DNA from 2 places in the Limnohabitans sp. Rim8 genome. Region 2 is predicted to be linked to the other one. Evidence: predicted binding sites of a transcription regulator. Region 2 holds the regulator's gene; the other holds the start of a gene.

What was found. Region 2 encodes HrcA, which represses chaperone genes, less so after heat shock. Its sites were predicted from a motif close to TTAGCACTCNNNNNNNNNGAGTGCTAA; they were not measured.
Region 1: rpoH (RNA polymerase sigma factor RpoH) is a predicted target of HrcA. The motif match lies at 2,129-2,155, and genes of this name have one in related genera.

What each region holds. Positions count from the first base shown of each region.
Region 1 is NZ_CALPTI020000002.1:174,358-178,957, forward strand. It holds gene Q1M54_RS02165 (SCO family protein) at 1-43, shown strand, start outside; gene Q1M54_RS02170 (tripartite tricarboxylate transporter substrate binding protein) at 66-1,058, opposite strand; gene rpoH (RNA polymerase sigma factor RpoH) at 1,167-2,099, opposite strand; gene ftsY (signal recognition particle-docking protein FtsY) at 2,266-3,327, opposite strand; gene Q1M54_RS02185 (pitrilysin family protein) at 3,335-4,600, shown strand, end outside.
Region 2 is NZ_CALPTI020000022.1:22,347-26,946, forward strand. It holds gene Q1M54_RS13305 (DUF4062 domain-containing protein) at 1-877, shown strand, start outside; gene hrcA (heat-inducible transcriptional repressor HrcA) at 1,779-2,783, opposite strand; gene Q1M54_RS13315 (NAD kinase) at 2,812-3,705, shown strand; gene recN (DNA repair protein RecN) at 3,709-4,600, shown strand, end outside.

The DNA.
Region 1 (4,600 bases), on a different contig from region 2:
GACTTTGGCTGCTGACGTGAAGATATTGCTGAGTGGCAAGTAAGGCCAGAAAGTTAAATCGGGCTTCAGTTCAGCTCGATCTTCTGACTGCGGATGATGGCCCCCAAGGCTTGGGTATCGGCCTCGATGCGGTTTTTCAAACCTTCTGGCGAGGAACCCACCACCTGCCAGCCTTGCTGAAACAAGCGCGCCCGCATCTCCGGTGAACGCACGATGTCGCTCACAACGGCAGACAACTGGCTGGCAACCGCTGCTGGCATGGAAGCAGGTGCAGCCACTGCATTCCAAATTTCCAACTGGTAATCTTTGACGCCGATTTCCGCCAAGCTGGGCACTTCTGCGGCCACCGAGCTGCGGCCGCTACTGGAGGCCCCAATGGCCCGCAATTTGCCCGCACTGACTTGCGCAGCCGACATGGCCGGTGGCAACAAGGCCAACTGCACCTGACCCCCCAGCAAAGCTGTGATGATTTGCGGGTTGCCGGGGTAGGGCACATGCACGGGTGCAATGTTGGCCTTGGTTTTGAGCAGTTCCATGCCCAAGTGCGCCACGGTGCCGACACCTGGTGACGCATAGCTGAGTTGGTTGCCTGACTTTTGGGCCCAGCTCAACCACTCTTTGGCGGTCTGCCCAGGAGCGTTCGCCGGCACGGTCAGGACCAACGGCGCTTTACCAATCAGGCTGATGGGGGCGAGGTCTTTGAGTGGGTCATAGGGCACCTTGGGGTTCAAGATGCGGGCAATGGTCATGTTGCCGTTGATCATCAGGCCCAAAGTGTGACCGTCGGTGGACTTGGCGACGAAGTCGGCAGCGATGTTGCCACCAGCGCCCACTTTGTTTTCAACGATCACGTTTTGCCCCAATGCTTTGGACAAAGGCTCGGCCAGTGCGCGTGCTGTCAGGTCGGGGCTGGAGCCGGCGGGAAAACCCACCACCAGACGCACAGTTTGCGTGGGCCATTTGGCCGCCCATGTGGGTGCTGCGGCCAGCAAGAAAACGGCGCCTATGGCCTGGGCCAACAGGCGACGTGGAAAGCGGACGGTGGTGAGTGTGTTCATGGTAAAAAATCTTCAATAAAACAGCAAACACTGTAGCTTAAAGCGGGCGAAAAAATACCCGGACTGAGCCGGGTAACTGAGCGTCAGACGCTGGGAAAGAATAAACCTTCAAGCGAACTCGACCAGCGCCTTTTTCATCTTTTTCATAGCGGCAACTTCGATCTGGCGAATGCGCTCGGCGCTGACGCCGTATTCGTCGGCCAAATCATGCAGTGTCATGCCACCCGAGCCGTTGTCGTTGACCTTGAGCCAACGCTCTTCGACGATGCGGCGGCTGCGTTCGTCCAGCGCATTCAAGGCACTGGCCAGGCCGTCACTGGCCATCACGTCGCGCTGGTGTGCTTCGATCATGGCGGTGGGCTCATGGTTCACATCGGCCAGGTAGGCGATGGGGCCAAAAGCTTGCTCTCCGTCGTCAGAGGGGGCGGGGTCGAGCAGCACATCGCCGCCGGACATGCGCATTTCCATCTCACGCACATCCTCGCCCTTGACGTTCAGGCTGTGGGCCATGGACGCCACTTGGTCGGGGGTCAGGGTGTCGCGGTGCGTGCCTGCATCGGCGTCGGACTTGTAGCCTTGTTTCATGGAGCGCAGGTTGAAAAACAACTTGCGCTGTGCCTTGGTGGTGGCCACCTTGACCATGCGCCAGTTTTTCAGGATGTACTCGTGGATCTCGGCCTTGATCCAATGCAGCGCGTAGCTCACAAGGCGCACACCTTGCTCGGGGTCAAAGCGCTTGACCGCTTTCATCAGGCCCACATTGCCTTCTTGGATCAGGTCGCCGTGCGGCAGGCCATAACCTAAATATTGGCGCGACACGGACACCACCAAACGCAGGTGCGAGAGCACCAGCTTGCGGGCGGCCTCAAGGTCGTCGTTGGCTTTGAGTTGGCGGGCGGCTTCCTGCTCTTCCTCAAGGGTGAGCATCGGCATGCGGTTGACCGCAGAAATATAGGCGTCGAGGTGGCCGAGCGAGGGCACCACCGCCCAAGGGTTGCTCAGCGTGATGGCAGTGGCGGGGGAACCAGTTTGAATGTTCATACCAGAACTCCTTTCAGAATACCCCAATATTAGCACTCTCTGGTGAGGAGTGCCAAAAGGGGGTTGCCAAATTGGCGCCGGGCGGCAGGTGGCCGAACTTCACCATTTTGGGCAATGTCTGCCCGTCAGTCTGTGTGCTGGAAGACGCGTCAAGTGCTGCAGTTGGTTAGCTCAGCAGGGCTTGAGCAAACTCACGGGCATTGAAAGTTTCCAGGTCTTCCAGCTTCTCACCTACGCCAATGAAGTAAACCGGAATCGGCTTTTCGCGGGCAATGGCGCACAGCACCCCGCCCTTGGCTGTACCGTCCAGTTTGGTCACGATCAGGCCTGTCAGGCCCAAGGTGTCGTCAAAAGCCTTGACCTGGGCCAAGGCGTTTTGTCCGGTGTTGCCATCGATCACCAGCAGCACCTCGTGCGGGGCCGAGCCGTCGGCCTTTTGAACCACACGCTTGATTTTTTTCAGCTCTTCCATCAGATGGGTTTGAGTGGGCAGGCGACCGGCCGTGTCCACCAGCACCACGTCCCGGCCCCGAGCGCGGCCTGCGCTGACGGCGTCAAAGCTCACAGCTGCTGGGTCGCCGCCTTGCTGGCTGACAATCTCGACCGTGTTGCGGTCAGCCCAGACAGCCAGTTGCTCCTTGGCAGCGGCGCGGAAGGTGTCGGCGGCGGCCAGCAGCACGCTCAGCCCCTCGTCTGCCAGATGCTTGGTCAATTTGCCAATGGAGGTCGTCTTGCCCGCGCCGTTGACGCCAGCCACCATGATGACAGTGGGCTGGTGGTCGCCAATGGCCAAAGGCTTTTGCAGAGGCAGCAGCAAGTCGGTGATGGCATCGGCCAACAGGTTTTTGACCTGAGCTGGTTCGGTGGCCTTGCTGTCTTTCACGCGGCGTTTGAGGTCTTGCAGCAAATGCTCGGTGGCTTTGACGCCTGTGTCGGCCACCAGAAGTGCTGTTTCCAGCTCTTCATACAGCTCGTCATCGATGCGTGTGCCCGTGAAGACGGTGGTGATGCTGGAGCCGGTTTTGCGCAGGCCCGCCTTCAGGCGGTCAAGCCAGCCCTGACGGGCAATGGGGGCTGCGGGCGCTTCAGAGGGCAGGTTTGTGGGTGCCAAGGGAATGTTGGCAGCCGTTGCAACAGCCGGTAAGTCAGCAGTTGGGGTCGATGGGACCTCGGCAATTGGGGATTTTTTTTTGAAGAAACTGAACATGGCTTGGATTTCAAGGATCATGCATTCTATGAAACCGAACTTTCTCTTGGCACTTTCCATGGCAACAGCCTTGTGGGGCGCTGCCGCGAGCGTTCTCGCGCAGGCTCCACAGGGGTCACAAAACTCGGCCAATGCCGCAGCCAATCCGGCCGCTGTGGCGCAAGTGCACACCTTCACATTGGCCAACGGCATGGCCTTGTGGGTCAAGCCCGACCGCCGTGCCCCGACGGCGGTGCACATGGTGTGGCTGCGTGTGGGCTCTATGGACGAGGTGGATGGCACCAGTGGCGTGGCCCATGTGCTGGAGCACATGCTGTTCAAGGGCACGCCCAACTTGGCAGCCGGTGAGTTTTCGCGCCGAGTGGCGGCTCTGGGAGGGCGCGAAAACGCGTTCACTGCCAAGGACTACACCGGCTATTTCCAGCAGATACCTTCCGCGCAACTGGAAGCCGTGATGCGCTTGGAGTCTGACCGCTTTGCCAACAACCAGTGGCCAGACAGCGAATTCATCAAGGAGCTGGAGGTGGTCAAAGAAGAGCGCCGCCTGCGCACCGATGACAACCCCCGTGCACAGCTGCACGAAATGCTGTCGGCCACCGCTTTGGTCGCTTCGCCTTACCGTCGTCCCATCGTAGGCTGGATGAGTGACCTTGAAGCCATGACAGCGCAAGATGCCCGCGACTTTTACCGCAAGTGGTACTCGCCGGCCAACGCCGTGGTGGTGGTGGCAGGCGATGTCGATCCGATGCGCGTCAAGGCCTTGGCCGACCAATACTACGGCGTGATCCCTGCCCGTGCCGTACCCGATCGCAAGCCGCGCGATGAGCCTGCGCAGCAAGGCCTGCGTCGTTTCGAGTTCAAGGCCCCGGCCGAACAGTCTTATGTGGCGTTGGCTTTTAAAGTGCCAAGACTGGCCAGCTTGGCCCCTGCGCCCGAGCACGACGAGGCGCTGGCTCTGACCGTGTTGGCTGCGGTTCTGGACGGCTACAGCGGTGCCCGGCTAGACCGTGCCCTGACCCAAGGTGAAAATCGCTTGGCCGACAGTGCGGGGGCCTACAACGGCCTCATGGGACGCGGTCCACAGTTCTTTTATCTGGAAGGTGTGCCCGCCAAAGGCCAAACGCCAGAAGCACTGGAGGCGGCCTTGCGTGCCCAGGTGCAGCGCGTGGCCACCGAAGGCGTGACCGAAGCCGAGCTGCAGCGCGTCAAGACCCAATGGGTAGCGGGCGAAATCTACAAACTGGACTCGGTGTTCAACCAAGCCCGCGAACTGGGCGTGGCCTGGACCCTGGGC
Region 2 (4,600 bases):
TGTTCTGTCAAACGGCAATGCGGGTTGGGCCGCAGGCAAGCAGGATATCGGCATTTGCCATGCGGAGTACATGGAGGGCCTTCGCTCGGCGCAGGCCAAGGTGCGCCTAGTAGCGCTGCCGAACGTGGCCGATGCCAAGGGAGCGGCAGGCAAACGCAACCGGCGCTTTCAGGACTATCTTTCGCGGCAGACGGCCTTTCGCGGCGGCGAGGTTAAAACCGTGGCTGATGCGAAAAAGCGTGTATTCGAGGCGCTCTCGGATGCCCTGATCTCGCTGGCACAACGGGGTGTGTTGGCTGGCGCATCGGCGCGCTTTGATGTTGGCGCAGCCCTGGATTGGACTCGACTTGACTTCCGTCAACGAAAAATGGCTATGGAGTCGACGCTCAAAACGGCCTTGAGTGGGCTCAAAGGTGCCAAGGCCGTGGACGGAGGCGTGGTGGTCAAGCTGGATGGCAAAGACGTTGCAGTTGTGGTTCACGCAATTCCGGCCGCGTTCGGCGTGGCCGCCGCGCGCGAGTTAGTGGGAAGGCCCTTCCTAGAGGATCATCAGCGTATCGAGTTGCTGACTTCTGCGCATGGGCCATTGCATTTGATCGCCTGTCACCGGGGCGCTACGGAAACCCAGGCTACGTCGCTTCTGGGATTTCCAGACGCTACGGTGGTGAGCGGCCCCTTTGGGGTGTTCGTAGCGGATGACGTGCAGAAGATGCAATTCGCCTTCTTGGCCAACTGTCGAGACGACTCGCAGACGCGACACGCCAGTCAACGTTTTTTTGAATGGTTACAACAGACCGGCGAGGGGGCCTTGGTGGCCCGCAGGGCAGTATCTCGCGCTCGGATCGTCAAGCTGGTGGCGAAAGAAATGAATACCTGAGGTGGCTGAAGATTAGGCTTGGAAGGTGAGCGCGCTCTATACGACCGGTGTTTGATTAAGCCGCCATTAGAGGCGGTCCATGTTGTATTCCGCAATCAGCCTGGTTGGGCTCTGCCGTAACCTCAAGTCAACGATGATTTTTTGTTGTCTGGTCAATCATGAGGGGCAAGATTCACATCAAACTTCCTTGCCCGAACCCGCATAAATCCTAGGCTTTCCTCTTGGGCACGACCAAGAGAAAACAGAGAAAGAGAGAGATTTCGGGCCAAAAAATGGGCCACTCCCGATTTCTCGGCCATCTACGGCCAAGAGACTTTTTCAGGAATGGCGCCATTACAGGCCCGCAACGGGATACATGAACGGTTGAGAGAACCGTTCATGAGTAATAAATGGTAGGGCGTGACAGACTTGAACTGTCGACCAAAGGATTCTGGTTTGTGTAGCTTTCACTACTCCCTGGACTATGCCTTCACCATGGCTTGCGCTTTAGGTGGACGCCGTCTAGTCTCTACACGTTCAGGGTGCTTTCGCACCTAGCTTCGCTCGGCATTGGCGTATGCATCACTGCACTTAGCTTTCACCGAATTTGACGTCATTCACACGAAGAGTTTCCTACCTCGGTGCACAATTTTCATGAGTCCTCTGCTCTAACCAACTGAGCTAACGCCCCTTAAAACATACTGATTCTAGGCTCTGGGCCACTCCAACTTTACTGCTTAAATTTTCAGCAAAGTGTGGAAGCGGTGTGGAAGCAAATTTTGACAACTGTGGCGCTGTAACCCGTTGATTTCATTGAGGATTTATAGACAACTTAAGTTCTTAAGTTGTTTATGAGTCCTCTGCTCTAACCAACTGAGCTAACGCCCCAACCGAAGACTTGATTGTAGTGGGCCTCAAACGCTTATTTGGACTGGCTCAGAGCGTTGCTCACCAAGCGCGAGGTGATGTTGACGATTTGGATCATACGGTCATAGGGCATACGGGTTGGGCCAATCACGCCCAAAGTGCCGACAACCTGGCCATCCACCTCATAAGGCGCGCTAACAACCGACAGCTCTTGCATGGGCACGATCTGGCTTTCTCCGCCAATGTAGATGCGAACGCCTTCGGCTTGGCTGGACACGTCCAGCAAGCGCATGAGCTGGGTTTTCTGTTCAAACAGATCAAACGCCCGGCGCAAATGGCCCATGTCACTGGAAAAGTCACTCACCGACAAAAGGTTGCGTTCACCGGCAATGACCACCTCATTTTGGTCTTCGGCCAAAGCTTCTGTGCTGACCTGAACAGCCGCTTGCATGAGCGTGGCGATTTCACTTTGCAGGCTGACCAACTCTTGCTGCACACGGCTGCGCACCTGTTCGATGGCCATACCAGCGTAGTGGGTGTTCAAAAAATTAGACGTTTCGATCAGCTGACTTTGCGAGTAATCGGTCTCGGTGAACAAGATGCGGTTTTGCACATCGCCTTCGGGCGAGACAATGATGACCAATAAGCGCCGCTCAGACAGACGTAAAAATTCGATATGCCGAAAAACAGACGGCCTGCGCGGCGTCATGACCACGCCCACAAAATGTGAGAGGCTGGACAGCAAGTTGGCCGCGCTGGCGATCACCTTTTGCGGCTGATCGGGAATCAGGGCGGGGGTTTCGAGGCCATCGCGCTGCACCGTGAGCATGGTGTCCACAAACAGGCGGTAGCCCCGGCTGGTCGGGATGCGCCCGGCCGAAGTGTGGGGGCTGGCGATCAGCCCCAACTCTTCAAGGTCAGACATGACATTGCGGATAGTGGCAGGCGACCAGTCAAGGCCCGAGGCCTTGGAGAGCGTGCGAGAGCCCACAGGCTGACCATCCGCAATATAGCGTTCAACCAGGGCTTTGAGCAATAACTTGGCACGATCATCTAGCATGCGGTCATTTTAATGATGTAATTTGAGAATGAGATCCAAGTTTCGTCACGTTGCACTTTTTGGTAAATACCACACCACCGCTCACGGTGGGGCGCTGGAGAGTTCGCGCCGCGCCCTGGACGACGTGGCCCAGTTCTTAACGCGGCAAGGCTGCGACGTGGTGCTGGACCAAGAAACGGCCTCGCACACAGGTATGAACCAGTACCCTGCGCTGGAGATGACGGAGATTGGAAAACAGTGTGATCTGGGCTTGGTCATTGGGGGCGATGGCACCATGCTGGGCATTGGCCGCCAGATGGCCCAGTTCAATTTGCCGCTGATAGGCATCAACCAAGGGCGACTGGGTTTCATCACCGACATCCCCTTGCAAAGCTACCAGGATGTGTTGCTGCCCATGCTGCAGGGCCACTACCAAACCGAAGACCGCAGCCTGCTTCAGGCCCACGTCATGCGCGACCAGCGTAGCGTTTTCAACGCTTTGGCCATGAACGACGTGGTGGTCAACCGGGGCGGCACCTCGGGCATGGTGGAGTTGCGGGTCGAGGTCGATGGCCGTTTTGTTTCAAACCAACGCGCCGACGGACTGATCATCGCCACGCCCACAGGTTCCACCGCCTATTCTTTGTCGGTGGGTGGCCCTTTGATGCACCCTGCAATCGGCGGCTGGGTCATGGCCCCGATAGCACCGCACACGCTGTCTAACCGGCCCATTGTGTTGCCCGAGTCGTCCGAGATCAGCATCGAGATCGTGGCAGGGCGTTATGTCAGCGCCAACTTCGACATGCAGTCGCTGGCCGACCTGATTTTGGGTGATCGGATTGTCGTCAAGCGCTCCGAGCACAGGGTGCGGTTTTTGCACCCTGCGGGTTGGAACTACTTTGACACCTTGCGCAAAAAAATGCACTGGAATGAGGGCGCTTAAGCCGTGGCACTGACGCACATCACTTTGCGCGACTTTGTGATCGTGCAGACTTTAGAGCTTGACTTGACGCCAGGCTTCAGCGTCCTGACGGGGGAAACGGGCGCCGGCAAATCCATCTTGATTGATGCGCTGCAACTGGCATTGGGCGCCCGAGCCGAATCGGGCGTGGTGCGAGAAGGCGCCAGCCGATGTGAGGTTTGCGCCGAATTCGACCCCACGCCCGCGATTCAAACTTGGCTTGAGACGGCGGGCTTTGATACCAACGCTTCTTTGCTGCTGCGGCGCACTGTGGACACCGCTGGCAAAAGCCGCGCTTGGATCAACGGCAGCCCGGCCACCGCCACGCAACTGCGCGAGCTGGGCGAGCAGCTTTTGGACATTCATGGCCAGCACGCCTGGCAAAGTCTGACTCGGCCTGACGCGGTACGCGGACTGCTGGACGCTTACGCCGGCATCGACACCCGCCACCTCAAAGCCTCTTGGCAAAGCTGGCGGCAAGCGCAGCAAGCTTTGGCTGATGCAGAGCAGTCACAAAGCACGCTGGCCAACGAGCGCGAGCGGCTGGCCTGGCAAATCGGTGAGTTGGAAAAGCTCAACCCGCAAATGGACGAATGGCGAGAGCTGAGCACCCAGCACAGCCGCTTGGCCAATGCACAAGCCTTGATGGATGGGGCCAACCAAGGCACGCTGCTGCTCGAAGGCGGTGACAACGACAGCGAAAGCGGTGCTCTGCGCCAGCTGTCTCGCGCCATCCAGACTCTGCAGTCACTCGGGCAATTTGAGCCGGAATTCAACGCCTTGGCCGAGGTGCTCAATTCGGCCCAAGCCCAAGCCGAAGACGTGGCCCACAGCCTGCACAGTTATTTGAGAAAAACCGATCTGGACCCAGCGCAGT